One region of the Methylocella silvestris BL2 genome, then DNA from elsewhere that is predicted to be linked to it. Evidence: predicted binding sites of a transcription regulator. Region 1 holds the regulator's gene; each other region holds the start of a gene.
The links. Region 1 encodes PhoB, which activates phosphate uptake and scavenging genes when phosphate is short. Its sites were predicted from a motif close to TGTCATNNANCTGTCAT; they were not measured.
Positions count from the first base shown of each region.

Region 2: MSIL_RS09760 (DUF2794 domain-containing protein) is a predicted target of PhoB. The motif match lies at 4,594-4,610, and genes of this name have one in related genera.
Region 3: MSIL_RS13510 (RNA degradosome polyphosphate kinase) is a predicted target of PhoB. The motif match lies at 3,684-3,700, and genes of this name have one in related genera.

Region 1 is NC_011666.1:916,166-925,763, reverse strand. It holds gene MSIL_RS04330 (ATP-binding protein) at 1-956, shown strand, start outside; gene pstS (phosphate ABC transporter substrate-binding protein PstS) at 1,194-2,237, shown strand; gene pstC (phosphate ABC transporter permease subunit PstC) at 2,348-3,337, shown strand; gene pstA (phosphate ABC transporter permease PstA) at 3,341-4,180, shown strand; gene pstB (phosphate ABC transporter ATP-binding protein PstB) at 4,177-4,959, shown strand; gene phoU (phosphate signaling complex protein PhoU) at 5,046-5,756, shown strand; gene phoB (phosphate regulon transcriptional regulator PhoB) at 5,761-6,558, shown strand; gene MSIL_RS04295 (GcrA family cell cycle regulator) at 6,697-7,359, opposite strand; gene MSIL_RS04290 (aspartate aminotransferase family protein) at 8,351-9,553, shown strand; gene argF (ornithine carbamoyltransferase) at 9,550-9,598, shown strand, end outside.
Region 2 is NC_011666.1:2,079,374-2,088,971, forward strand. It holds gene MSIL_RS20175 (DUF4167 domain-containing protein) at 46-1,083, opposite strand; gene MSIL_RS09745 (hypothetical protein) at 1,191-1,472, shown strand; gene prmC (peptide chain release factor N(5)-glutamine methyltransferase) at 1,527-2,417, opposite strand; gene htpG (molecular chaperone HtpG) at 2,444-4,396, opposite strand; gene MSIL_RS09760 (DUF2794 domain-containing protein) at 4,678-5,067, shown strand; gene MSIL_RS09765 (Bax inhibitor-1/YccA family protein) at 5,136-5,921, opposite strand; gene MSIL_RS09770 (ABC transporter permease) at 6,161-8,809, opposite strand; gene MSIL_RS09775 (cupin domain-containing protein) at 8,854-9,174, opposite strand; gene MSIL_RS09780 (YeeE/YedE family protein) at 9,193-9,598, opposite strand, start outside.
Region 3 is NC_011666.1:2,896,558-2,906,155, reverse strand. It holds gene MSIL_RS13525 (DUF2023 family protein) at 1-98, opposite strand, end outside; gene fldA (flavodoxin FldA) at 140-622, opposite strand; gene katG (catalase/peroxidase HPI) at 1,206-3,407, shown strand; gene MSIL_RS13510 (RNA degradosome polyphosphate kinase) at 3,768-5,978, shown strand; gene pstS (phosphate ABC transporter substrate-binding protein PstS) at 6,309-7,340, shown strand; gene pstC (phosphate ABC transporter permease subunit PstC) at 7,413-8,381, shown strand; gene pstA (phosphate ABC transporter permease PstA) at 8,381-9,295, shown strand; gene pstB (phosphate ABC transporter ATP-binding protein PstB) at 9,307-9,598, shown strand, end outside.

The sequences.
Region 1 (9,598 bases):
GCGCCCTGTTTCCGGCGCTGCGCCGCGACCTTTTATTGGCGCGCGGATTACGCGCGCCCGATGTATTCGATTGCCTGGCGCGGGCGCGCGCCTCCGGCGATCAGGAGCGCGCGACCTGGCTCGAACGCGTCCCGGTCGAGCGCTTTCTCGAACTGCATGTCGCCGCCTGGGTTTGGCCGTCCGGCGCGCAATCGATGCTCCTCAGCCTGCGCGATCTGTCCGAATCGCGCCGCGTCGAACGGATGCGGGTCGATTTCGTCGCCAACGCCAGCCATGAACTGCGCACGCCGCTCGCCTCCTTGCTCGGTTTTGTCGAGACGTTGCAGGGACCGGCGCGGGACGATTCCGCGGCGCGCGGGAAATTTTTGAAGATCATGGGCGAGCAGGCGCGGCGCATGACCCGCCTTGTCGACGATCTTCTATCGCTGTCGCGGATCGAGCAGCATCTTCATCTTCTGCCGCAAAGCCCGGTCGATATGGCGGCGATCGTACGCCACATTGCCGACACGCTGACGCCGCTGGCGCAGGATTCAGAGGTCGAGTTCATCGTCGAAACCGCCGGCGTCATCGTGCCGGGCGACCGCGACGAATTGCTGCGGGTCGTCGAAAATCTGGTCGAGAACGCCATCAAATATGGCGCGAGCGAAGCTCCGGACGGCCTGCGCAGGGTCGAGATCGCGCTGGTCGCGCAGGAGCGCCAATGCGTGCTCAGCGTGCGCGATTTTGGCGCCGGCATCGCGCCCGAGCATCTGCCGCGGCTGACGGAGCGCTTCTATCGCGTCGACGCCGGCGCAAGCCGGGCCAAAGGCGGCACGGGGCTCGGCCTCGCCATCGTTAAACATATTGTCGCGCGCCACCGCGGCCGCCTCGCCATCGATTCGCAGCCGGGGCAGGGGACGACCTGCACCGTCACCCTGCCGCTGCAGCCGCCGGCGACCCGCAGCAGGGCGGGATGAACAGCGCCGCATCCTATTCGCGCCTTCACGGGGCCCGACGCGATGGGCAGTGTCATCAATCTGTCATGCAGGCTTCATAAATAACAAGCCTCGGCGATCTAGAGAGCGTAGGCCGGGGAAAAGCTAATCCTGCGGCTCACGCGGCGGCGCTCGATCAAGCGATTGCTCCTGAAAGCCCGGCGCAGGCGCGCGGGCCGGCGAGCCCGCGCATCACCGTCTATTCGAAAGAGGCGTTTCATGAATTTTCCGTTCCTGCGATCAGCGATCGTGGCGGCCGTCGTCGGTCTTGCCGTCGCTCCCGTCGCGGCGGCCGATATCACCGGCGCCGGCGCGACCTTCCCCTATCCGATCTACGCCAAATGGGCCGCAGCCTATAAGACGGAGACCGGCAACGGCCTGAACTATCAGTCGATCGGCTCAGGCGGCGGCATCAAGCAGATCAAGGCGAACACGGTCACCTTCGGCGCCACCGACGCGCCTTTGAAGGCCGACGAACTTTCGACCGACGGCCTTGCGCAATGGCCGATGGTCATCGGCGGCATTGTTCCCGTCATCAATCTCGAGGGAATCAGCGATAATCAGCTGACGCTCGACGGGCAAACGCTGGCCAACATCTTCCTCGGAACCGTGAAGACCTGGGACGATGCGGCGATCCAGAAGCTCAATCCCGGCGTCAAGCTGCCGGCGACCGCGATCGCCATTGTGCATCGCTCGGACGGCTCCGGCACCACCTTCAACTTCACCAATTATCTGTCCAAGGTTTCGCCGGACTGGAAGGCGAAGGTCGGCGAGGCGACCGCCGTGGAATGGCCCGCGGGCATTGGCGCGAAAGGCAATGAAGGCGTCGCCAACAACGTGATCCAGACCAAGGGCGCGATCGGCTATGTCGAATACGCCTACGCCAAGCAGAACAAGATGGTGACGACGAAGCTCGTCAATCAGGCCGGGACCGCCGTCGCCCCGACCGTGCCGGCCTTCCAGGCCGCCGCCGCCAACGCCGATTGGGCGCATGCGCCGGGCTATTACCAGATCCTGACCGACCAGCCGGGCGCGCAGTCCTGGCCGATCACGGCTGCGACCTTCATACTGATGCACAAGCAGCCAACGGACCCCGTCGCCGCCGGCGAGGCGCTGAAGTTCTTCTCCTGGGCCTTCAACAAGGGAACCAAGGCGGCCGAGGAGCTGGACTATATCCCGCTGCCCGAGCCGCTCATCAAGCTCGTCCGGGCGACCTGGGCCGCGGACATCAAGGGACCCGACGGCAAGGCGCTGATCAACTGATTTAAATGCGCTAAAATTGCTGCGGCGCTTCGGCGCCGCAGCAGACCAAACAGCGCCGCGGCGATCGGCTAAAATGACTAAAGCGCGACTAGGCGATGCGGAGAAAGACATTGGTTGACGTCGCCCTCGAGGACGTTCCCTCCGCCAAGGCGCAGGACAAGCTTCGCGTCCTGAACTGGCTGCGGCTGCAGGACAAATCATTCCATTTCATCACCATGGGCGCGGCGCTGACCGTGCTGCTTATCCTCGGCGGCGTCATCGCCTCCCTGGTCATCGGCTCGATTCCGGCCCTTTCGACCTTTGGCTTCGCTTTCTTCACCACCGAAAAATGGAACCCGGTGACGGAGCAGTTCGGCGCCCTGGCGCCGATCTACGGCACGCTCGTCACCTCCGCGATCGCCATGGTGATCGCCGCCCCGATCGGCATCGGCGTCGCCGTCTTTCTAACCGAGCTTTGCCCCGTTCCGCTGCGGCGGCCGATCGGCGTCGCGATCGAATTGCTCGCCGGCATTCCCTCGATCATCTATGGCATCTGGGGCCTGTTCGTCCTCGCGCCCTTCCTGCAGAAACACGTGCAGCCGGCGCTGATCGAAACATTCGCCAACGTCCCGGTGCTGTCTTCGCTGTTTGCCGGCCCACCCTATGGCATCGGCATTCTCACTGCCGGCTTCATCCTCGCCATCATGGTGCTGCCCTTCGTCGCCTCGATCTCCCGCGACGTGTTCGAGACCGTTCCGCCGGTTTTGAAAGAGGCCGCCTATGGCTGCGGCTGCACCACATGGGAGGTCATCCACGCGATCGTTATTCCCTACGCGCGGGTCGGCGTCATCGGCGGCGTCATGCTCGGCCTTGGCCGCGCGCTCGGCGAGACGATGGCCGTGACTTTCGTCATCGGCAACGCCCACCGCATTTCAGAATCCCTGCTCGCGCCGGGAACGACGATCTCGGCCAGCATCGCCAATGAATTCACCGAAGCCGTGGGCGATCTCTACACGTCCTCGCTGATCGCGCTCGGCCTGATCCTGTTCGTGATCACGTTCATCATCCTCGCGATTGCGCGTTATCTGTTGATGCGGCTCGATCGCCAGGCGGGGATCTGACCCATGTCGCTTTACGCCAGCCGCCGCCGCGCCAATGCGATCGCTCTTGGCCTTTGCTACGCCTCGGCGTTCTTTGGCCTCTCATGGCTTGTCGTGATCCTGATCGACCTCTTCGTCCAGGGGTTCGGCGGGCTCTCTCCAGCGATCTTCACGCAGATGACGCCGCCTCCCGGAGCGTCCGGCGGCCTCCTCAACGCCATCGTCGGCAGCCTGATCATCACCTTTCTTGGCGTTCTGATCGGAACGCCGCTCGGCATGCTCGCCGGCACCTATATGGCCGAATACGGCCGCCATTCGAAGCTGACCTTCGTCGTCCGCTTCATCAACGACATCCTGCTCAGCGCGCCCTCTATCGTTATCGGCCTGTTTGTCTATGAGGCGCTGGTCGCTCGGGCCGGGCATTTTTCGGGCTATGCGGGCGCTTTCGCGCTCGCCGTGATCGTCGTGCCGGTGGTCGTGCGCACGACCGAGGATATGCTGTTGCTCGTGCCGAATACGCTGCGCGAGGCGGCGTCCGCGCTTGGATTTCCGCGCGCGCTCGTGATCGGCAAGGTCGCCTATCGCGCCGCCCGCGCGGGGCTCATCACCGGCGTCCTTCTCGCCATCGCCCGCGTCAGCGGCGAAACGGCGCCCTTGCTGTTCACCGCGCTGAACAATCAGTTCTTCAGCACCGATCTCAACGCGCCGATGGCGAGCCTTCCTGTCGTCATCTTCCAGTTTGCGCTGAGCCCCTACAAGGAATGGCAGCAGCTTGCCTGGGCGGGCGCCCTCATCATCACTCTCGCCGTGCTCGCGCTGTCGATCAGCGCCCGGGCCCTCGGCGCGCAAAGGACCGAGAAATGACGACGACGAACGGCCTCGCCAATTTGCGGCAGAAGGTCTCGATCCGGGATCTCAATTTCTATTATGGCGATAATCTTGCCCTGAAGGGCGTCAGCCTGCCGCTCTACGCCAATCGGGTGACGTCGTTCATCGGCCCGTCGGGCTGCGGCAAATCCACCCTGCTGCGCGTCATGAACAGGATGTATGATCTTTATCCGAAGCAGCGCGCCACCGGCGAAGTTATCCTCGACGGCGAGAACATTCTGAGACCCGGCGTCGACGTCAATCTGCTGCGCGCCCGCGTCGGCATGGTGTTTCAGAAGCCGACGCCGTTTCCGATGTCGATCTATGACAACATCGCGTTTGGCATCAAGCTTTATAAGAAAACAGGCAAATCCGAACTTGACGACAAGGTCGAGGCGGCCCTCACAAGCGCCGCGCTCTGGGGCGAGGTCAAGGACAAGCTGAAAGCGTCCGGACTGTCTCTGTCCGGCGGACAGCAGCAGCGCCTGTGCATCGCCCGGACCGTCGCAATCGAGCCTGAAGTCATTCTGCTCGACGAGCCGTGCTCCGCGCTTGATCCGATCTCGACGGCGAAGATCGAGGAGCTGATCGACGAGCTGAAGGTCAACTACACGATCGTCATCGTCACCCACAACATGCAGCAGGCGGCGCGCGTCTCCGACCACACAGCCTTCATGTATCTCGGCGAATTGATCGAATTCGGCGTGACGACCCACATCTTTACGCAGCCGGACAAGAAACAGACGCAAAACTATATCACTGGCCGGTTCGGCTGATCGTTCGCGTGGTATTTTACCAATTTGTGCTGACGCGAACCGGTCTCCGCTTCGCTGGCAAAGACTAGAGCTTCGAGGCAAATGCAATGGCCGATCATATCGTCAAAGCTTACGACAAGGAACTCGAAGGGCTCGGCCAGAAGATCGCCGAAATGGGCGGCATTGCTGAAAAAATGCTGGCCGACGCCATGGACGCGCTCGGCGATTTCGACGTGCAACTCGCCAATCAGACGATCGCCACCGATCCGCGCCTCGACATGCTCCAGCGCGAGATCGAGGAGCAGGCCATTTTGACGATCGCGCGCCGCCAGCCGCTCGCCGTGGACTTACGCGAAATCATCGCGACGATCCGGATTTCGAACGATCTCGAGCGCGTCGGCGATCTCGCCAAGAACATCGCCAAGCGCGCCATCAAGATCGCCGGCGACGTGCGCATTCCCCGCGCCATCATCGGGCTGAAGTCGATGCAGGAAAGCGCGGCCATCCTGTTGAAGGACGTGCTCGATTCCTACGCCGAGCGCGATATCGCCAGAGCCCGCGAGGTCTGGACCTATGACGCCGACCTCGACTCGCTTGAGGATTCCGTCTTCCGCGACCTCTTGACCTTCATGATGGAGGATCCGCGCAACATCTCCTTCTGCGCGCATCTCCTGTTCTGTTCGAAAAACATCGAGCGCATCGGCGACCATGCGACCAACATCGCCGAAACCGTCGTCTATCTCGTCAGTGGCGAGACCATGCCGACCGACCGGCCGAAGGGCCGCAGCATCCTGTCCGACCCGCCAGCCGTAAAGTGATCCCATGAGCGATATTCACGCCAACGCCGACAGCAAAACCGACGGCCGGCCGGGCGCCGCCCGCGGCCTTTCGCCAACGCCGGCGCCGCGCATCCTTATCGTCGAGGACGAAGCGGCGCTGAGCATGCTGCTCGCCTATAATCTTGAAGCCGAGGGCTTTGTCGTCGATCGCGTCGAGCGCGGCGACGAAGCGGAAATCAGGCTCAGCGAGACCATGCCCGATCTCGTCATTCTCGACTGGATGCTGCCCGGCGTGTCGGGCCTTGAGATCTGCCGCCGCATGCGGGCGCGCGAGGCCACGCGCAGCCTGCCGGTCATCATGCTCACCGCGCGTGGCGAGGAGAGCGAGCGCGTGCGCGGCCTCTCCATCGGCGCCGATGACTATGTGGTGAAGCCCTTTTCCGTGCCGGAGCTGATGGCGCGAGTGCGCTCACTGTTGCGCCGCGCGCGGCCGGACCGCGTCGCCGCCGTGCTTTCGGCGGGAGACCTCGAACTCGACCGGCAGAACTGGCGCGTTCGGCGCACCGGCCGCGACGTGCATCTCGGCCCGACCGAATTCCGTCTGCTGGAGCATCTGATGGAGCGCCCCGGCCGCGTTTTCTCTCGCGCGCAACTGCTGGACAGCGTCTGGGGACTTTCGGCGGAAATCGACGAGCGGACGGTCGACGTCCATGTCGGCCGGCTGCGCAAGGCGCTGACGGCGCCAGGCGAACGCGATCCGATCCGCACGGTGCGCGGCGCGGGCTATTCCTTCGATGAAACTTTTGGGAAAGGGCCGGGGGCTTCAGACCGGACGCCTTGAGGCCGTCCGGCGAGATCCAGCCCGGTCCGGCCGGCTGGCGTCACGGCGGGAAACCCTCCCGGCCCGCCATGCTTTTGCAGCGCTTCACCGCCGGGTGAACTCCTCCGGCGGCAAGGCGACGTCTTGGACTTCGCGCCGTTAAGCCGTTTTCGGCGGGCGCTGCCGGCGGCGATCCTGCTGCGGCTGGTAGGCGATGGCCGAATGACAGCCGCAATAGGGTCCCGCGCCGGGCGACTTGCGCGCGCCGCAAAAGCGGAAATCCGCCTGCGTCGGATCGCCAATCGGCCACCGGCACATTGATTCGCGCAGCTCCATGATCGTGACCGGCTCGATGATCGGCACCACGACATCCGCGCTTGGCGCCCGGAGCGGAGCCTCGAACTGCATCGGCTCCGCCGCCAGCGCCGTATTGCCGCTGATGAGGCCTGGCCCCGCCGAGGACCTCTGAGCGGTCGGTTGCGGCTGCCCTCGCGACATCTGGCTGTGCGCGCTCTGGCTGGCGATTGGGCCGGAGGCGTGATGAGCCGAAGCGATCGGGCTATGGGCGATCGCGCCGGAGGCGTGGCTATGAGACCCGTGGCCGGACGGGCGCGCCGGAGATCGCGGCGAAGGTTTCGCGCTTGCGTGATCCTCTCCCGGCGCGTCGCCCTTGGCGCGGCCGGAGAGACCGAGCCTGTAGACCTTGCCGATCACGGCGTTGCGGGTCAGGCCATTTGCAAGCTCATTGGCGATCTTGCTGGCGCTCATCCCCTGCAGCCACATCTTTTGCAGCAGGTCGATGCGTTCATCGGTCCAGGACATCGAACCCTCCCAGGGTTTGGCGATTGCAGCGCCGCGCCATTGATAGGCTCCGCACGCTGCGCTTGAACATTCCGTTTTCCGGCGTCATTCGATCCGGGACGCCGCTGCGTCCGGACCATGATGCTTCGGGTCGCGACGGTTTTGGATGGCGTCCATCCGAAACCACAAAAATCGATCGGCTCTCGCCGTTAGATCGGGACGCGGGGGCAAACCCATTCCATCTGCTGCAAAACCCGTTCTCATCGAGAAACCCGATGATCGCTCCATGAGAACAGGCTCCAACGTATTGATCCGGCGCCAAATTCCATTCGCCGAAGCCATCCGGCTATTGGGTCCGCAAACGGGCCGGCGCTATGATTTGAACGCACAGCAACCATGGGATCCTTGTGCTCCCGACCCTGGCGCCGCTTCCTCATTCAGCCGCGTGACCATGCGTCTCGCGCCCTTGGACCTTACGGCCGTCATTTCGCGCGGCGCCGAGGCGCCGAACGTTGCGCGCGAGCGCCGGTTTCAGCGCCTCGCATTCAGCGTGACCTGTTCCGCTCGCCAGCCTCGCCCCGGCTGGCGAAACCACGACATGTCGTAGTTCGCAGGGCCAACGCTACACTAGTGGTAGAATCGCATGCAAGCCTCACAGAGGGCGCCGGCAGGTTTTCAACAAGTGCTTGCGGCGCCGGGGCGCAAAGCCCATCTTTTCGCTGGCGAGAGGCGCATACGATCGAAAGCCGGCGTCGGCCCCTCGATAGTTGCGCCCACAACAGCTTATGCCGGCTGGCCGCCCCTGCGTATGGCGCAGCTCCACGCCTCTGAGGCTAGCCGAGGCCGCTTGCGCAAGGCTGACGCGCCGCCGAGCTCAAACCCGAACACCTCCTAATTGACCCGGCCGGAGGGAATGCCTACATTGCGCTCTACGACTTTTGCCGCCCAATGGGCGGCTTTTGATTTTTGCAGCTTCCCAATCGGACCTGAACGTCGAACCCGGAGCGAACCTGTGCCCTCGTCGCTGCTTCCGACCTATGCGCGCGCCCATCTTGCCTTCGATCATGGCGAAGGCGCCTGGCTGACGGCGACGGATGGCGAGCGCTATCTCGATTTTGGCGGCGGCATCGCCGTGGCTTCGCTCGGCTACAGCCATCCTCACCTCGTCGAGGCGTTGATCGCCCAGGGCCGCAAGCTTTGGCATACGTCGAACCTTTTTGAGATTCCGCAAGCCGAACGTCTCGCCGCTCGCCTGTGCGAAGCGAGCTTCGCCGATTTCGTCTTCTTTACCAATTCCGGCGCCGAGGCGGTGGAAGGGGCGATCAAGACCGCGCGCAAATATCAATCGGTGTCGGGCCATCCGGAAAAATTCCGCATCGTCACGTTCAAAGGCGCTTTCCACGGCCGCACGCTCGCCACCATCGCGGCCGGCGGCAATCCGAAATATCTCGACGGTTTCGGCCCAAAACTCGAAGGCTTCGATTCTGTCGAATTCGGCGACCTTGATGCGGTCAAGGCCGCGATCGGCCCGCAGACTGGAGCGGTCCTGGTCGAGCCCATCCAGGGCGAGGCGGGAATACGCGTCGCCTCCACGGAGTTCATGCGCGGCCTGCGCGCGCTTTGCGACGCTCATGGCCTGCTTCTCGTCTACGACGAAGTTCAGTGCGGCGTCGGCCGCACCGGCAAGCTCTTCGCCTATGAGCTCTACGGCGTAACGCCCGACATCATGGCGATCGCCAAAGGCATTGGCGGCGGATTTCCGCTCGGCGCGTTCCTGGCGACGCGCGAGGCCGGCAAGGGAATGACGGTCGGAACGCATGGGACGACCTATGGCGGCAATCCGCTCGCGACCAGCATCGGCAACGCGGTCCTCGATGTTGTTCTGGCGCCGGGGTTTCTGGACCATGTCGCAACGGTCGGCGCGAGGCTGAAACAGGGCCTTCTGACGCTGATCGAGGCCTATCCGCGAAGCGTCGCCAATGTTCGCGGGGAGGGCCTGATGCTCGGGCTTGAGCTGCGCGCGCCCGTCGCAGATTTTGTCGCCGCCGCGCGGGCCGAGAAAATTCTCGTCATCCCGGCCGGCGACAATGTCGCCCGCCTGCTGCCGCCCCTGATCATCAGCGAGGCGGAAGCGGCCGAAGGCGTGAAGCGGCTCGGCGCCGCCTGCGCGCGTCTTGAGAAGGCGACGTCTGTCCTCAATGAGGCCGCGGGATGAGCGAGCCCGACTTCGGCCGCAAGTCCGGCGCGCGGCACTTTGCCG
Region 2 (9,598 bases), 1.2 Mb from region 1:
GCGACGCGCCGGACTCCCCAGCGGCACGAGCGAGAAACCCGCCCATCAGTCGCCGACAGGATCCTTGGCGCTCGATTGCTCGTCGCTGGAATCATGCGCCTCGTTCGCCTGATCGATCGCCATTTCGGCCTTGCTGCGACGGCGGCGGCGCGGACGCAGGTGAAAGCCATTCGATTCGCGATCGGCCTCGGCGCGATCCTCGCTGATCGGAACCAGACTATCGAGCGCTGCGGTCGGATCGAGCGATTCGGGAAGCGTCTCGGAAGGCTGGCGCACGGGGGCCGTTATGAAGGCTGGCAGGCCGTTCGGCTGAACCTCTTCGACGGGCGCCCGGTCGGCCCGCGGGTCGCGGGGCAGATCGCCGCGAAATTCACGGCCGCGGCGCGAGGCGCGATTGTCCTGATCGGACGATGCAGGCTGATTGCGCGGCGACACATCTCTCGGGCCGCGCTGTTCCGGCTGGTATCGGTCCTGACCGCCACTGCGATCCTGGTTGCGATCTTGACCCCGATCCTGACTGCGATCCTGGCGATCCTGACCGGAGCGATCGGGATAGGCGCGCGGCTCCTGCTGCTGCCTCTCCTGATAGGGCGCAACGCGCGGCGCCTGCGGCTGCCGGTCCTGGCCATTGGTCGGATAGAAGGGCCGGTCGGCGACGGGCTGGGGGCCGCCCCCCGGGGGCTGCGGCGCAAAGGCCGGCTGCGGCGCGGCGAAGCGCTCGATCGGCGACGCGAAACGATCCGGCAGGGCGGCGAAATCATCGTCGCCGTCGATCTCCTCGGCCATGGCGTCGCCGGGCTGGCGCTGATAGCCGGATGCGCCTTGCTGCTGCGCTTGAGCGAGCGCGATCAGGCGGAAATAATGTTCGGCGTGCTGGAGATAGCTTTCCGCCGTGACGGGGTCGCCCGACGATTGGGCGTCGCGGGCGAGCTGCAGATATTTCTCGCCAATATGGTGGGCGGTGCCGCGAATCTTGACGTCGGGACCGCTCGACTCATAGGAGCGCGTCAGAGGATTGGGACCTTTGCGATTATTGTTCGGCCGGCCACGCATGCGTTGTTTGTTGTTCTGTCCAGGTCTCATCGATGATCCTTGAGTGGCGCCGTAGCCGCAACCCCCGACCGTCGCCAAAGGCGAGTCGTTTTCGGTCCTTATCGAACCATTAAGCCAAAGAGCAATGGCGCAAGCTGATGTTCTTGGCTCTCCAGCCGGTGGCGATACTCGCGAAATTTCGCGGCATCAATCTTCGATCCTGGAGCAACAGGATCTTAGAGCTTTGGGACGTTTGCCTCGGTTTAGCCGAGCGTCTCAGCTTTGCCGGAACGGACCAACCCTATTTCACACACTGCGTATCGGGCGAAGACGACGACATCTCGACGCTGACCGCAGCTTTACACGAGCGAAAGGGCAATCCTTGTTTGCGTGAAACTAGCCGCTTTCGCTTGAAACGCCAAGCGCTTTTGCAGAAATAGGTTCGGAAATTATCCTCGCAAACGAGCATCCCGCTCTACGCGCCGAGTCGAGGCTCAGGCGAATTTGGCGAGGATAATACGTTCGACGCCGCCGAGGTCAAGTCTGAAGTTTCGCGCCGAAAACGAAGCGTCCCGCAGCAGAGCGTCGACGTCCTTGCCTTGTCCCTGACCGATTTCGAGCGCGACGAAGCCCTCCGGCGCGAGCAGCCGCGCCGCAGTCGGAATGACCGCCCGATAGGCGTCGAGGCCGTCCTCGCCGCCGTCGAGCGCGAGCAGCGGATCGTAAATGCGCACCTCCGGCTCGAGACGAGCGATATCCCCGCGCGAAATATACGGCGGATTGGAGACGATGATGTCGAAGCGCGCCGCGCTCCGCGCCTCCAGCGGCGCCGCCCAATCTGCGCAGATGAGCTTGCCCCGGCCTTGCAGCCCCTGCGCCGCGAGATTCCTGTCCGCGATCGCGCAGGCGGCCGGCGCGAGATCGACGCCGACCCCGAAAGCGTTCGGCAGGCTGGCGAGCAGCGCGCAAAGAAGCGCGCCGGAGCCAACGCCAAGATCGAGGATGCGCCAGGCCCTGCCCGTTTCGGCGCCGACGGCGTCGAGGACCACCTCGACGAGCGTTTCGGTGTCCGGCCTCGGGTCGAGGGCGGCGGGGCCGAGATGAAAACGCGCGCCCCAGAATTCGCGTGCGCCAAGGATGCGCGAGGTCGGCTCGCGGGCGAGCCGCCGCGCCGCCATGCGTTCGAGCGCTTGCGCGCCGCGCGCGCCGAGCGGCGCGCCGGGATCGCGCAGCAGCCCGGCGTGGTCGAGGCCGAGCGCCGCGCAAAGAAGCAGCCGCGCGTCAAGGTCAGCCGATGGAACGCCCGCCTCGGCAAGGGCGCCGGAAAGGATCCGGCGCGCGCGATCGCGCGGCGTGTTTGCATCGAAGCCGGACGGCGGCGCCAAACGCCCGGGCGCCTCGCGCGCGGCGCTCACGCCGCGGGCCGCGCCGCAGCCTCAATCAGGATGCGCGTCAGCCGCGTCGCGAAATCCGACGCGTTCTGCGGCTTCTCGCCCTCCATCAGCCGCGCCTCGTCGAAAATCAGCCAGGTGATGTCCTCGATCTTCTGCTTGTCCGGCGATCCGATCAGCCCGGCAAGCGCCTCGATCAGCGGATGTTTCGGATTGATCTCGAGGATCGGCTTCGTCGCTGCGCCAAGCTGGCCGTGCTCGGCCAGCAATTGCTCCAGCCTCCGGTCCGGCCCGCGCTCAGGGGCGATCAGGCAGGCCGGGCTTTGCGCCAGCCGGTCCGAGGCTCGCACCTCCTCGACAGCGCCTTCCAGCGTCTGCTTCATCAGGGCGAAGAGGGCCGCGAGATTGGCCGGCTGCGGCGCATCCTTGTCGGCGTCGGGCTTGGGGTCGACGCGCGGAATGGAGGCGATATCGGCCGCGCCCTGCGTCACGGATTTGAATGGCTTGCCGTCATAGCCCGCCGCCGTTCCGACCCAGAAAGCGTCGATTGGATCGGGCAGCAGGAGAACTTCGACGCCCCGCGCCGCAAAACCTTCAAGCTGCGGGCTTGCGGCGAGGCGCTTCAAATCATCGCCCAGCAGATAATAGATCGCGGTCTGGTTTTCCTTGAGGCCGGCGACATATTCCTTCAGCGTGCGGCCGCCCTCGGGATGGGTCGAGCTGGCGAAGCGCGCGAGATCGAACAGGGCGTCGCGCTTCTCGGGGCTCTCATAGAGACCCTCTTTGAGAACCACGCCGAAATGTTTCCACACCTCGGCGAATTTGGCCGGATCGCTTTCCGAGAGCTTCACCAGCTCCTGCAAGAGGCGATTGGCTACCGCCTTCTTGATCGCGCCGAACACCGGGCTTTCCTGGATCATCTCGCGCGAGACGTTCAGGGGCAGATCCGCCGAATCGACGACAATTCGCACGAAACGCAGCCATCTTGGCAGGATCTCGGCGTCGTCGCTGATCAGGACATGGCGCACATAAAGCTTGCCGCGGCCATGGCGCTCCGGATTGAACAGGTCGAACGGCCGCGAGGACGGCACGAAGGCCAGCACCGTATATTCGTGCCGTCCCTCCGCGCGCCAATGCACGGTCAGCGCGGGCTCGTCGAACTGGCCCGAGATCGTGTGGTAGAAATCGGCGTATTCCTCGGGCTTGATCGCGCTTTTGGGCTTGGTCCAGAGCGCCTGCCCGTCGCTGAGGCGGCGCGGCTCGGCGCCGGGGCTTTCGACAAGATCGATCGGGGCCGCGAGGGCGCTCGAATGTTCGCGCACGATCTGCTCGATCTTGTAAGGATCGAGATATTCCTTCGAGGACTCATTGATATGGAGCGCGACGCGCGTTCCATGCTCCGGCGCCTGATCGAGGGCGAGCGGCGCGATGGTAAAGGCCCCCTTGCCGTCGGAGCTCCAGACAAAGGCTTCATTCGAACCGGCGCGGCGCGAATAGACGTCGACGCGATCGGCGACCATGAAGGCCGAATAAAAGCCGATGCCGAACTGGCCGATGAGATCCACATGCGGATTTTTTTCCGCGCCGGCTTCCGCCTCCGCCGTTTCCGCGTCGTCGCCGCCCTCGGTCGCCTCCGGCCGCGCGCCAAGCCGGTCGAGAAAGGCCCGCGTTCCCGAGCGGGCGATCGTGCCCAGCGAATCGGCGAGCTCCTCGCGGGTCATGCCGACGCCATTGTCCTCGACGCTGAGGACGCCGGCCTCCTTGTCGAGCGCGATCACGATTTTGAACGGCGCGGCGGCGAATTCGGCATTCGCCAGCGCTTCATAGCGCAGCTTTTCGCAGGCGTCGGCGGCGTTGGACAAAAGCTCGCGCAGGAAAATGTCGCGATCGGAATAGATCGAATGCACCATGAGGTGCAGCAGCCTTGCGACGTCGGCTTGAAATGCTTGGGATTGTCCAGCGGCTTCAGTCATTTGAACAGGATGCTCCAAGAATTTTTCGAGCGCTTCGGGCCGATCTTCGCCGGCCCGCGACGCGGTGTGAATGCGTTTGCGAACCACCCCGCCCGCCTTCCTTTGCCAGGAGGCCAGCGGCTCGCTCCAAACCGCAGATATCGCGCTTGCTTCGCTCCCGCGCAAGAGCGGCCAAGGGCAACCGAGGCGGATCGCTCTGTCGCTAAACCGTCAGAAAAGCCCTTGATGAAGCCGGAGCAGCGCGCAATGATGCCGCGTCGGGGTCAAAAACAGAAGACGGCATGAGCGATTTGGAGACCGCCGAAGAGGCAAATCCGGCAGCCGAGACGCGCGCCCCTCCGCTCGCCTTCCGCTCGGCGCCGCTATCTCCCGCGCCCGTCTCCTTCGACCGGTCCGAATTGCGCGAGATCCTGAACCTCTATGGCCGCAAGGTGGCCGAGGGCGAATGGCGCGATTACGCGGTCGATTTCACGCCGCAGCAGGCCATTTTCTCTGTCTATCGCCGCGCCAGCGAATGCGCGCTTTACCGGATCGAGAAGACGCCGAAGCTCGCCAAGAAGCAGGGCGCCTATGCGGTTGTCGCGACGGGCGGGCTGGTGCTGAAGCGCGGCGGCGATCTGCGCCGCGTCCTCGCCGTGCTCGACAAGCGGCTGCGGCTGGTCTCCGGCTGAGACCAGGCCGAAAATGAAAAAAGGCCCCGCCTGAGCGGAGCCTTCCCTCTGATCAAATCACACCAGGCTTAGTTGTTCCGGTCGCCGCTGAGGAAGAGAAGCGACTGGAAGATGTTGATGAAATCGAGATACAGCATCAACGCGCCGTTGATCGATTTCTTGGTCGCGACCTCATAGCCGTCGCTCTCATAATACATTTCCTTGATCGACTGCGTGTCCCATGCGGTGAGGCCCGAGAAGATCAGGACCGACAGGATGGACAGGCCGAACTGGAACGCCGTGCTCTGCACGAACAGATTGACGACGCTGGCGATGACGAGGCCGATCAGGCCCATCACGAGGAACGAGCCCATCGCCGAAAGATCGCGCTTGGTCGTATAGCCGTAAAGGCTCAATCCGCCGAACGCCGCCGCTGTGATGAAGAAGGCCCGCGTAATCGAGGCGCCGGTATAGATCAGCAGGATCGACGACAGCGACAGGCCCATGGTCGCCGCGAAGGCGAAGAACATGATGCGCGCCGAGGAGGCCGACATCTGGTTGATTCGGAACGAGAAGAACAGCACAAAAGCCAGCGGGGCGAGCATTACGACATATCTGAGCGGACTGCCATAGATCGCCGCGCCGAAGGCCGTCAGCGGAATGCGGCCCATCTGGGCGACCGCCTGCGAGGAATCGCCGGCGACCGCGAGCATATTCACGCCAAGCGCCACAAGACCGGTGAGCGCAAGGCCGACCATCATGTTGTTGTAAACGCCCAGCATATAGGTGCGCAGGCCCTGGTCAATTTCGGCGCGACCGGCCCGAGCGACGCCCTGGCCCCAGCGGGCGCCTGCGTTGCGGTCAAAGTCGGACATGAGTTTCCTCTAAAAGTTGGGGAGGCCACGGCGCCTCCGGCTGCCGCCACAGAAGGCGGTCGTAGCTGCAATATGGCCTAGCAGCGAAGACCGTACAAGGGAGCTTAACATGAACAATACTTAAGGTTTGCGCCATCTCGGGCCGCCCCGAGGCTATCGCAAAAGCCATAGAACTTTCGCTATAGGAAAATACTTAAAGAACGCCAAAGGAGCCTTCTCACGAGCTCTGACGCGTCGATCTATAAATCGCGCAGATAGGGCGCCGCCTTGCGGCCGAGAATGCGCCAGGTTCCGATCAGCCCGAGCAGGACGGTGAAAAGCAGCGCCGCCACCGCCGCTGCCAGCGCCTGCGGCCAGAAGAAAGTGAAATCGATGTTCATCACGGATTTCGCGATTCCATAGGCCGCCGCCGTCCCCGCCGCCGCGCCAAACAGCGCCGTCGCGAGGCCAATGAGAACGTATTCGGCCACAAAAGCGGTCAGCAGCCGGCCGCGCGTCGCTCCGAGGGTTTTCAGCACGACGGCGTCATGGATGCGCGCCTGCTGCCCGGCCGCGACGGCGCCGGCGAGCACCAGGATGGCCGCCACCAGCGCCACGCTCGAGGCGCCGCGCACCGCGCTGGCGAGCTGCGACACGATCGCCGCCGCCGATTCCAGCGCGTCCTTGACGCGCACGCTGGTAATTGCCGGAAAAGCCGAAGCGACGTCGCGGGCGAGCGCCATCTCGCGCGCCGCTCCGGCGCCCGGCAACGAAAGCGTCGCAAGATCATTATAGGGCGCGCCCGCGAAGGTGTTCGGGGAGAACACCAGCACGAAATTGATGCCGATCACGCGCCAGTCGATTTTCCGGATATTCGCGACTTTGCCGGTGATGCTCCGGCCCAGCACATTGACGGCGACGTTGTCGCCGATTTCGAGCCCAAGGCCGTCGGCGATCTGGCTTTCGAGGGAAATCAAAGGCGGGCCCGCGTAATCTTTCGGCCACCACTCGCCCTTGATCAGCTTCGAGCCCTGCGGCGGCGCATCCGCGAAAGTGATCCCGCGATCCCCTTGCAGCGCCCAGGCGGCGCTCTCTTTCGGCTGCGCTTTTTCGGCCGCGACGCCTTTCAGCTCGACGATGCGGCCGCGCAGCATCGGCACGAGCGCAAGCTTGCCCTCCGGCGCCTTCTGCCTGACGAATTGCGAAAATTCGTCGGCGCGCGCGCTCGGCACATCGAGAAAGAAGAAGCTTGGCGCCTCGCCCGCGCCCGCTGTTTTCAATTCGCCCCGGATATTATTGTCAATCAGCACCAAAGCGACGAGCAGCGCGAGGCCAAGGCCAAGCGATAGCACGACGGAGGGCGTCAAGGCGCCGGGGCGATGAATATTGGCGATGGCGAGGCGCAACGGCAGCCATCGCGCGCGCGGCAGCTTGCGCGCGATCCGCATGATCAGAAAAGCGACGAGCCGCAGCGCCGCCAGCGCGGCGAGCGTCGCCCCGGCATAAATCAGGGTGAGCTTGCGGTCGCCGGCGAGGATCAAGGCAGAGACGAGCAGCGCCGCGGCCGCCGCGAAAGCGATGGCGATATAGCGCGCCCGCGGCCGGCTGGCGACAATCTCGATCGCGTCGCGAAAAATCGCCGTCGCGGGAACGTCATGGGCGAGCCCGAGCGGCAGCGCGGCGAAGGCGAGCGCAGTTAAGAGCCCATAGAGCGCGCCCTCGAACATTGGCCTTGCGTGGATCGCGGGCGCGAGCGGGAACGGCAGCAGATCGCCGAAGGCGGCGGCGGCGATATAGGGCAAGAGAGCGCCGACGACGGCCCCCAGCGCGACGCCGATCAAGGCGACAAGCATGATCTCGATCAGCATCACGGCGAAAACCCGCGAACCGCTGGCGCCGAGCGATTTCAGGATCGCAATCGTCGTGCGCTTGCGGGCGATATAAGCGCGGACCGCATTGGCGACGCCGACGCCGCCGACGATCAGCGACGAGAGGCCGACCAGCGTCAGAAATTGCGTGAAACGGTCGAGGTTGCGGGAAAACTGCGGCGAGATATTTTTGCGCGTGCGGATTTCCCAGCCCGCGCCCTGAACCTCCGCGCGAGCGCGGTCGGCGAAAGCCTCGACGGCGGCGTCCGACGCCGGCGCCTCTGCCTGTCCAAGCGCAACGCGATAGACGAAATGGGCGAGCGCGCCCGGCTGCAAAAGGCCGCTCGCGCGCAGTCCCGCGTCGCTCATCAGCACGCGCGGTCCGAAGCCGACGCCTCCGGCAAGTTGATCCGGTTCTTTCGTCAGCATGGCGCGAAGCTGGTAGCGCCCCTGGCCGATGCGGATTTCAGCCCCAGGCGAAACGCCAAGACGCGGCGCCAGGGCGGGATCGACGGCGACGCCAAAGACGCCGTCCCGCTCGGACAGCGCGTCGGCGAGCGAGGTCGCCGGCTCAAGACTGATCGTCCCCGCGAGCGGATAGAGGCCGTCGACCGCCTTGATCTCGACCATCGCCACATTGCCAGCCGATTGGCCACCCGCTTGGCCGGCAGCTTCGCCGGCAAGTTGGCCGGCTGGACGCGCCATGGCCCGCATCAGGACGACGCTGGAGACGCGGCCCGCGCCGGCGAGAAAGCTGCGCTCGGCCCCGCTCGCCTCGCGCTGGGCGAGATCGAAGGAGACGTCGCCGCCAAGGATCGCGCCGCCTTCGCGCGCGAGGCCGTCCTTCAGCGACAGCGAGAGCGAGCCGACGCCGGTGATTGCGGCGACGCCGACGGCGATGCAGCCGAGAAAAATAACAAAGCCCGACAGGCCGCCGCGCAGATCGCGCAAGGCGAATTTCAGGGCGAGCGGCGCGCGCCAGCCGCGCCGCGCCAGGGATTGCGCGGGGGCCGAGCCGGCGGCGACGTCGAGCTGCTCCATCAAATCAACTTTCTGCGCGGCGCGCGCATGTTTGCGCAACCTGTTCAGCCGAAATGGACGGCGAGCCAGATCGTCGCCGTCCCGGCGGCGGTCCATTCGACGCGATGCTTGCGCAGCGCCGCGATGAACAGATGGTCGCCCGGCGCGAGGCGGCGGACGTCGTCCTCATCGGCAAAGCGAAGCCCCGCCGCTCCCGCAAGAAGCAGCACCCATTCGGCGCGCGCCTGCTCGTACCAGAATCCGGGCGGGCTCGCCTGCCCATGCGAGACGATGCGCTCGATTGTTACGCCCGGCGCCTCCAGCAGGGCGCGAAACTCTTCGGCGGCTGGATGGACGCCGGCGATATCGAACAGGTTTTCGCTCACACGCGGCCGGCGTTGGGGTCAGGCATCGGCCGACTCGGCTGTTACGGCCCGACCCGGCGCCGCGACCGGCTTTGCGGCGGTCCCGCCGAGCCAGCGGTCATGGATCAAAATCCCCGCGGCCATCGCCAAAGCGAAGACGAAGACGCCGCCTTTTCCCAGCGCCAGCGCGGCGATCGCCGGGCCGGGACACAATCCCGCCATGCCCCAGCCGATCCCGAACAGGGCCGCGCCGCCGATCAATTTCGCATCGATGGTTCTGCCCGTCGGAAGATGAAAACTGTCGTCTAGCAGAGGATGGCGCAAGCGATGCGACAGCCTGACCCCGACGAACGAGATCGCGACCGCGCCGGCGAGCACGAAGGCGAGGCTCGGGTCGAAGCGGCCGAAAATATCGAGAAACCCGCGCACGCGGGCCGGATCGATC
Region 3 (9,598 bases), 2.0 Mb from region 1:
TTGCGGTTGACGGTCAACAGAAACAGGGCGCGCACGCCCCGGCTGTATTCATAGACCTGGTGATGGAGAAGCCGCAGCACCGGCGCCGCATCGGCCAACAGGCAGGGCGTGGACGAGGGGGGCGGCTCTGCCTCCTCAATCAAAGCAGCTGGCTCAGCCATGCGGTCACTCTTTTTTCGGTCTTGCCGGACTGGGTGTCGAGGTCGAGGGCAAGACCGACAAATTTGCCATCCCGTTCGGCCGTGGACTCGAGGTAGTCAAAGCCCGCCGTCTCGGTGAAGCCGACCACATTTGCGCCACGCTCCGATATCTCGTCGTAAAGGATGCCCATCGCGTTCAGGAAGGACGATGGATAGGTTTGCTGGTCGCCGGTGCCGAACAGGGCGACCTTCTTGCCCTTCAGATTGGCGCTCCGTAGCTTACCGATGTGCTCTTCCCAATCCGACTGCAGAGTGCCGTCGCCATAAGTGGGCGAACCGAGGATCAGCAGATGGCAATTCTCGAAGTCCTCCGTCGTGGCCACTTTGATGTCGACCGATCGCGCCTGGCACTTGCTGGCGATTTTGGAAGCAACCCCCTTCGTCGCCCCGCCATCAGAGCCGAAGATAATTGTAATGCTCATACTCACCTCCTTCTGTAAATTGAACAATGCAAATCGGCGACTACGACAAGCATACAGAAACAGCCGCCCTATCTATTGTATAGATAGGGTCCTGCTGAGAGCTCGGGTTGAAAAGTCGCGATTTCTCCCAAGCCCTCATGATGAGGAGGCCCGCAGGGCCGTCTCGAACCACGAGGGCGTCAACAACGCGCCCTGACGCATACTCCGAGACGCCATTTCTCACGAAATGGCTCCTCGAAACTAGACAACCGAATTTCCAACCGCCCGCTGAGAGCGTAGGCGATTTACGCTATTTCTATCAAAGGTGTAAACTGATCTATTCTAGAATGAGCGCAATAGCGCAAAATATTAATTAGACTTAATTTAAATCTAGACCATGTCTCCTAATCGGATTTTCCTAAGCGGGACATTTTAAGCGACGAGAGGGCAATGGATTATTCTCTCATAGCGTGCGCCGCGCCCAGCGCCTGTCCTCTGCAAAGCCATTCATTCCGATCATTGCAATCGGATTAATCTATTTCCTAGGCTCAGCTCACAGTGACATTCTAGCCATAGGTAAAAAACCAATCAGGGCGGAGACGATATGAACGTAGAAGCCAAATGCCCCATGGACGGCGGCAAGGTGGACGGCAACGCCGTTCTTTTCGAGATGACCAACCGGCTGTGGTGGCCAAACCAGCTCGATCTGTCGGTCCTCCATCAGAACCCGCCGGCGGCCGATCCCATGGATAAGGGCTTCGATTACGCCGCGGAATTCAAAAGCCTTGATCTTGGCGCGGTGAAGCGGGACCTTTTCGCGCTGATGACCGACTCGCAGCCTTGGTGGCCCGCCGATTTTGGCCATTATGGCCCGCTCTTCATCCGCATGGCCTGGCATAGCGCGGGCACCTACCGCATCGCCGACGGCCGCGGCGGCGGCGGCGCGGGCGCGCAGCGCTTCGCGCCGCTGAATAGCTGGCCGGACAACGCCAACCTCGACAAGGCGCGCCTGCTGCTGTGGCCGATCAAGCAGAAATATGGCCGCAAACTGTCCTGGGCCGATCTGCTGATTCTGGCCGGCAATTGCGCGCTCGAGTCGATGGGCTTCAAGACCGCGGGTTTCGGCGGCGGCCGCAAGGACGTCTGGGAGCCGCAAAATGACGTCAACTGGGGGCCCGAACGCGAGTGGCTTGGCGGAGACAAGCGCTACAGCGGCGAGCGCGATCTGGCCAATCCGCTGGCCGCCGTGCAGATGGGGCTGATTTATGTCAATCCCGAAGGCCCGAACGGCGTGCCCGACCCGATCGCCGCGGCGCGCGACATCCGCGAGACGTTTGCCCGCATGGCGATGAACGATGAGGAAACCGTCGCGCTAATCGCCGGCGGCCATACCTTCGGCAAGACCCACGGCGCCGCGGTTCCCGACCAATATGTCGGGCCTGAGCCGGAAGGCGCGCCGATCGAGATGCAGGGCCTCGGCTGGTCCAATAGCTACGGCTCCGGCGCCGGCGCCGACGCCATCACCAGCGGCATCGAGGTGACCTGGACCGAGACGCCGACGCAATGGAGCAATCAGTTCTTCAAAAACCTGTTCGAATATGACTGGGAGCTGACGTCGAGCCCCGCCGGCGCGCATCAGTGGGCGCCGAAGAACCCGGAAGCGCAGGGCACGGTGCCGGACGCGCACGATCCCGCCAAGCGCCATGCGCCGGCGATGCTGACCACCGACCTCTCCCTGCGCTTCGATCCGGCCTATGAGAAGATTTCGCGGCGCTTTTACGAGAATCCGGATCAGCTCGCTCACGCCTTCGCCGAGGCCTGGTACAAGCTGACTCACCGCGATATGGGCCCACATACCCGCCTGCTCGGTCCGGAAGTTCCTGCGCCGCGCCTGTGGCAGGATCCGGTTCCGCCCGTCGATCATCCATTGATCAACGCTGCCGATATTGCGGCGCTCAAGGCAAAGATCCTCGACTCCGGGCTGTCGATTTCGCGGCTGGTCGCGACCGCCTGGGCCTCGGCCTCCAGCTTCCGCGGTTCGGACAAGCGCGGCGGCGCCAATGGCGCCCGCATTCGCCTCGCGCCGCAGAAGGATTGGGCGGTCAATGAGCCGGAGCTTCTGTCGGCGGCGCTGGCCAAGCTCACGGACATTCAGACAGAGTTCAACGCCGCGCAAGCGGATGGCAAGAAGGTCTCGCTGGCCGATCTGATCGTGCTTGGCGGCAGCGCCGCGGTCGAAGCGGCGGCGAAAAAGGCGGGTCACGACGTCGCCGTCCCCTTCACGCCTGGCCGGACCGACGCCTCGCAGGATGAGACGGATATCGACTCCTTCGCGCCGCTCGAGCCCAAGGTCGACGGGTTCCGCAATTATGCCGGCGTGAGCCTGCCCTGGTCGGCGGAGGAGCTGCTGGTCGACCGCGCGCATCTGCTGACGCTGACTGCGCCCGAAATGACGGCGCTCATCGGCGGGTTGCGCGTGCTCGGCGCGAATTTCGGCGGGTCGAAGCTCGGCGTCTTCACCGATCGGCCGGAGACGCTGACCAACGACTTCTTCGCGAATCTGCTCAAAACCAGCTTCACGGCGAAATGGAGTGCTGAGGGCGACGGCGTCTTCGTGGCGCGCGACCGCGCGACCGGCGAACAAATATGGGCCGGGACGCGCGCCGATCTAATCTTCGGATCGAACTCGCAGCTTCGCGCTCTATCGGAGGCCTATGCGACCGACGACGCGGGCGGCGCTTTCGTCAACGCCTTCGTCGCGGCCTGGACCAAGGTGATGAACCTCGACCGGTTCGATCTCGCCTGATTTTTCCGCGCGGGTTTCTGGCGTCTGCCGGGGCCCGCGCCGGAATATCCCATACGGCAAAGCGTCTTCCACAGCGGTTGCGCATCCATCGTTTTGACGCCCGCCTTGGAGCGTGACCAGAACGCCCGTTTTCGCTGAGATAATAAAATATAGACGCCATTCTTCGGTGGCTAGCCTCCCGAACCAATCACTTCAATCAGCGCGTCATATAGCCGATCCAACCTCGGCATCGGACAAGTTTGTTCGGCCGACCAGCCCGCTCCCCGAGTCCGGAAGCGTCACGCGTTTGTCACTTCGGCATGGTGAATTGCCGCCCGCGCCGGAGCCAGCTTCCCGGCGCGCGGCGGCAATGGAGCCAATATGACAACTTCGCTCGAGCGCGCGGACGAGACGATCAAGCCCGCTGACGCCGCATCCGCCCACGGCGGCCTCGCCCGCGATCCGAAGCGTTTTATCAACCGCGAACTGTCCTGGCTCGCCTTCAACCGGCGGGTTCTTGAGGAGGCCTCCAACGCCTCCCATCCGCTGCTCGAGCGCGTGCGCTTCCTGTCGATCTCGGCCAGCAATCTCGATGAATTCTTCATGGTCCGCGTCTCGGGCGTCATCGAACAGGTCGAGGCCGGCCTTACGGACCCTTCCATAGACGGATTGACGCCGGCCGGACTGCTCGCCGAAATCCGGACAGCGACCGCGCAATTTACCTCCGATCAGGAACGGGTCTGGAGCGAACTGAGGCAGGAACTCAAGGCCGCAGGCATCGCGATCATCGATCAGGCGGCCTGGACCGGCGCGGATCTCGCCCGGCTCGAAGGCTATTTCGCCGACGCCATCTTCCCCATGGTGACGCCAATCGCGATCGATCCGTCGCGTCCATTTCCCTTCATTCCGAATCTCGAATTGTCGCTGGCGCTGGAAGTGGTGCAGCGGGCCGACCGGCGCGCCTTCACCGCTCTCGTGCGTCTTCCGGCCAAGCTCGCCCGTTTCTTCCGGCTTGACGACGGCGCCCATGGCGAGGCGCGTTTCGCCCGGGTCGAGGAGATCGCCGCGCATTTCGCCGACCGGCTGTTTCCCGGCTGCGACTTTGGCGCGATCGGGCCGTTCCGCGTCGTTCGCGACCTCGACATCGAATTCGCCGAGGAGGCCGAAGATCTCGTTCAGGTGTTCGAGGCGGCGATCAAGGCGCGCCGGCGCGGATCGGTGATCCGGCTCGAAGTCGACGCCGCCATGCCGGCGTCCTTGCGCGACTTCGTCGCCGGGCAGCTCGCTTTGCCGCCGGAGGAGGTCGTCGTCCAGGACGGCATGCTGGCGCTGAGCGCGCTCTCGCAGCTCGTCGGCGCCGATTTGCCGAGCCTCAAATTCCCCTCTTTCGCGCCGCGTTTTCCCGAGCGCGTCCGCGAGTTCAGCGGCGACTGCTTCGCGGCGATCCGCGAAAAGGACATCATCGTTCACCACCCCTATGAGTCATTCGACGTCGTCGTGCAGTTCCTGCAGCAGGCGGCGCGCGACCCAAATGTCGTCTCGATCAAGCAGACGCTCTATCGCACCTCCTCGGACAGCCCGATCGTCAAGGCGCTCGTCGAGGCGGCGGAAGCCGGCAAGTCGGTCACCGCCCTCGTCGAACTCAAGGCGCGCTTCGACGAGGAAGCCAACATCCGCTGGGCGCGTTCGCTGGAGCGCGCCGGCGTGCAGGTCGTGTTCGGCTTTCCGGAGCTGAAAACCCACGCCAAGCTATCCATGGCGGTGCGGCAGGAGCCGGGCGGCCTCGTGACCTACTGCCATATCGGCACCGGCAATTATCATCCGATCACCGCCCGCATCTATACCGATCTGTCGGCCTTTACGGTCGACCCCGCCGTCGCCCGCGACGTCGCCCGCGTCTTCAACTACATCACCGGTTCGAGTCCGCCGGCGGCGCTGGAGCGCCTTGCGATTTCGCCGATTTCGGCCAAGCGCCGGCTGCTCGATCATATCGAAGCGGAGGTCGCCCATGTTGCGGCCGGCCGGCCCGGCGCGATCTGGCTGAAGTGCAATTCCATCGCCGATCCCGAAATCATCGACGCGCTTTATGCGGCGAGCGGCGCCGGCGTCGACATCGAGCTGGTCGTGCGCGGCATCTGCTGTCTGCGGCCCGGCGTTCCCGGCCTTTCGGAGAACATCCACGCCAAATCCATCGTCGGGCGCTTCCTCGAACATTCGCGCATCTACGCCTTCGGCAACGGCCATCGCCTGCCCCATCCCGACGCCGCCGTCTATATCTCCTCGGCCGATCTGATGCCGCGCAATCTCGACCGGCGGGTCGAGACGCTGTTCCCAATCACCAATCCAACCCTGCACGAACAGGTGCTGGAACAGGTGCTGCTCGCCAATCTCCTCGACAATGAGCAGAGCTGGACGATCCTTGCGGACGGCTCGAGCCGGCGCGTCGAGCGCGGCGACGGCGAAACGCCGTTCAGCGCGCAAACCTACTTTATGACCAATCCGAGCCTTTCCGGCCGCGGCAAGGCGCTCGCGGGCTCCGCGCCCCGCAAGCTCGCGGACGCCGCGGCGAAAATGGCGAACGCCGCGGATTAACGCCGCGCCGCCATCTTGGCGTCCGGCCGTTGTCGGCGGCAACGGAACAAATTTGTCATCGACCTGTCATAAGGCGCGGCTACGGTTCCGCGCATCTGGCGGCTACCGCGTCGACGCAGAGAAAGTGGTCAATCACCCAATACGACTTGAGCTCCGCTCTTAAGCTGCCCGCGTCACACGATGCGTCGGCTGGAGGCGAAGCGATCACAGGCTTGCCCCACCCGCCACACGGGCCCGGGGCATGTTCGACGCCAACGACTTGATAGGAGCGGCCCGAAAAGGTCTCGCAAATTCAGTCTGGAACAATTCATCGCCAGAGGCATCCAAAACATGGACGTATCAATAAAACTTAAGTCGCTCTTCGCCGGAGCGTTGCTGCTCGCCGCGCAGGGCTCTTCGGCCAATGCGGCGGACCTGCGGCTCATCGGCTCGGGCGCAAGCTTTCCCTTTCCGATCTATTCGGCATGGTTCAAGAGCTTCAGCAAGGCGACCGAGGGCGTAACGGTCGACTATCAGGCCAAGGGCAGCGGCGCCGGCATCCAGGATCTCATCAACGCGACGGTCGACTTCGCCGCCAGCGACGCGGCGATGACTCCAGATCAGATCTCCAAGGTCACGAACGGCGTCGTCCTGCTGCCCATGACCGCCGGTGAAATCGTGCTCGCCTATAATCTTCCCGGCCAGCCGAAGGATCTCAAGCTGCCGCGCGACGTCTATCCTGAAATTTTCCTCGGCAAGATCACGAACTGGAGCGATCCGCGCATCGCCGCGGCGAACCCCGGCCTCAAGCTGCCCGATATGCCCATCACCGTCGTGCGGCGCTCGGACGCCAGCGGCACCAATTTCGTCTTTACGAAGCACCTCTCGGCGATCAGCCCGGCGTTCAAGGACCAGGTCGGCTTCGGCACCACGGTGAACTGGCCGCAGAGCGACAAGATCGTCGCCGCGCCGAAGAACGACGGCGTGACGGCCACCATCAAACAGACCCCCGGCGCGATCGGCTACATCGAATGGGGCTACGCCAAGCTGACCAAGGCCGACGTCGCGGTGCTGCAGAACAAAGCAGGCAATTATGTCGCGGCGGGCGGCGAAGGCGGGCCGCTGGCGCTGGCCAGCGTCGATTTTCCGCCGGATCTGATCGCCTGGGTTGACGATCCGAAGGACCCCAAGGCCTATCCGATCGCGAGCTTCACCTGGATGCTGTTCTATCAAAAGCAGGATCCGCAAAAGGCCGAGAATCTGCGCAAGCTCGTCGCCTACGGGTTGACCGAGGGCCAGAAGCTCGCCGACAGCATGGGCTATATCCCCCTTCCGGCCAGCGTGATCGAGAAGGTCAAAGCTGCGGCCGTCAAGATCCAATAAGTCTGCGAACGCCGCGCCGCCAGCAACGGCGGCGCGGCTTCCAAGTCATTTAAGTTTTCAAGGGGCGCCAGTTTGACTGTCCAGTTCGTGTTACCTGATAGCCGATCGCTCTCGCGCCCGCCTTCCGCCGCAGCCTATGTGGTCGATCGCGTTTTCTTCGTGATCTCGACGCTCGGCGCCGTGGCCATTATTGCTCTCGTCGCCTACATTCTCTATCAGATCGGTCATCAGGCGCTGCCCGCGATCCAGCGGAACGGAGCCGGCTTTCTCGTCGGCACGAGCTGGGACGTCCAGACCTCGACTTTCGGAATTTTGCCGCAGATCTGGGGCACGCTTTATAGTTCGCTGCTGGCGCTGCTGATCGGCGGCTTCGTCGGCGTCACCATCGCGATCTTCCTCACGCAGGATTTTCTGCCGCCGCGACTGGCCGTCACCTTCCGCACCCTGATCGAAATGCTGGCTGCGATCCCGAGCGTCGTGTTCGGCCTGTGGGGCATTTTCGTCGTCATCCCCTTCGTGCGGCCCGGCGCGAACTGGCTCAACGACCACTTCGGCTTCATCCCCTTCTTTTCGACCTCGCTCAGCGGCCCCGGGCTTCTGCCGGCCGTCATCGTGCTTTCGATCATGATTCTGCCCACGGTCGCCGCCATCTCACAGGACGCCATCGGTCTTGTGCCTTACAAGATCAAGGAGGCGGCCTATGGCATGGGGACGACGCGCTGGGAGGCGATCCTCAAAGTGATCGTGCCGACGGCGTCGGGCGGAATTTCCAGCGCGCTCGTGCTTGGCTTCGGCCGCGCCCTCGGCGAGACCATGGCGCTCGCCATGTTGATCGGCAACGCCAACCAGATCTCGCTCTCGCTGTTCTCTCCGGCAAATACGCTCGCCGCTTTGCTGGCGTCGAACTTTCCCGAAGCCGCCCAGGTCGAACGTCAGGCCCTGATGTATGCGGCTCTCATGCTGCTGGCGATCACGCTGATCGTCAATGTCATCGGAACGCTGATTTTGCTTTGGACGCAGCGCAAGATGGTGAAGGCATAATGGCGGTCGTGAGCGAGCCCCCTCTCAACGCGGGACAGGCGGCCGCCTCGGCCGTCGTTCCCGATATCAACCTGCAGCGCAATCCGTTTGAGCTGCGCGCGATGCAAAGCGTCCTGCTTACGGGCGGGGCGTGGACGATCGCGGCGCTGGGCGCCGTCCCCCTTCTCTCCGTGATCTACATGCTGGTGGTGAAGGGCGGCGCGCGCCTCAGTCCCGAACTTTTCACGGAGCTGCCCCCGGCCGGCTTCGAGGCCGGCGGCGGCATCGGCAACGCGATCCAGGGCACGCTCGTCACCGTGGCGATCGCCTCCGCGCTCAGCATACCCTTCGCCCTTCTCGCCGCCATCTACCTGGCCGAGCTGCGCCCGGACAGCCATCTCGCCAATTGGGCGCGGTTTCTGTCCAAAGTCCTCACCGGCTTCCCCTCCATTCTTGCCGGCGTATTCGTCTATGCGGCTGTCGTGGTCGTCATGGGAACCTATTCGGCGCTGGCCGGCGGCATCGCCCTTGCCGTCTTGATGCTGCCAACTGTCACATTGACCGCGGAAGGCGCGATGCGGATGGTGCCGCAGCGAATGAAAGATGCGGCGATCGGCATGGGCTGCACAAGAGCGCAGGTGGTTTGGAGCGTGACCCTGCCCACGGCTCTGCCGAGCGTCGTAACGGGCATTATCCTCGCCGTCGCGCGCGTTGCCGGCGAGTCGGCGCCGCTCCTGTTCACGGCCCTGTTCAGCAATTACTGGCTGCGCAGCATCACGGAGCCGACCGCATCGCTGTCGATCCTCATCTTTAATTTTTCGAGCATGCCGTTCGACAATCAGATCGAACTCGCCTGGTCCGCCTCGCTTGTTCTTGTGCTGATCGTCCTCAGCTTCAACATTCTCAGCCGTTTCATCGGCCGTCCGCAGGTCTAAGGAGCCAACTCATGTCCGACGTCGCCACCCTTGAACGCCCAAAGCCGGTGGATGGTCCGGACGTCGCCATTTCCTGCTCGGTGCAGAAAATCTTCTACGGCGCCTTTCTCGCGGTGCGCGACAGCAACGTGCCGATCGAGAAGGGCAAGATCACCGGATTCATCGGCCCGTCGGGCTGCGGCAAGAGCACCGTGCTGCGCAGCCTCAACCGCATGAACGATTTGATCAAGGGCTTCCGGCTCGAGGGCCAGGTGAATTTCCTCGGTCAGGACATCTATGGCGCCGGCGTCGATCCTGTGGTCG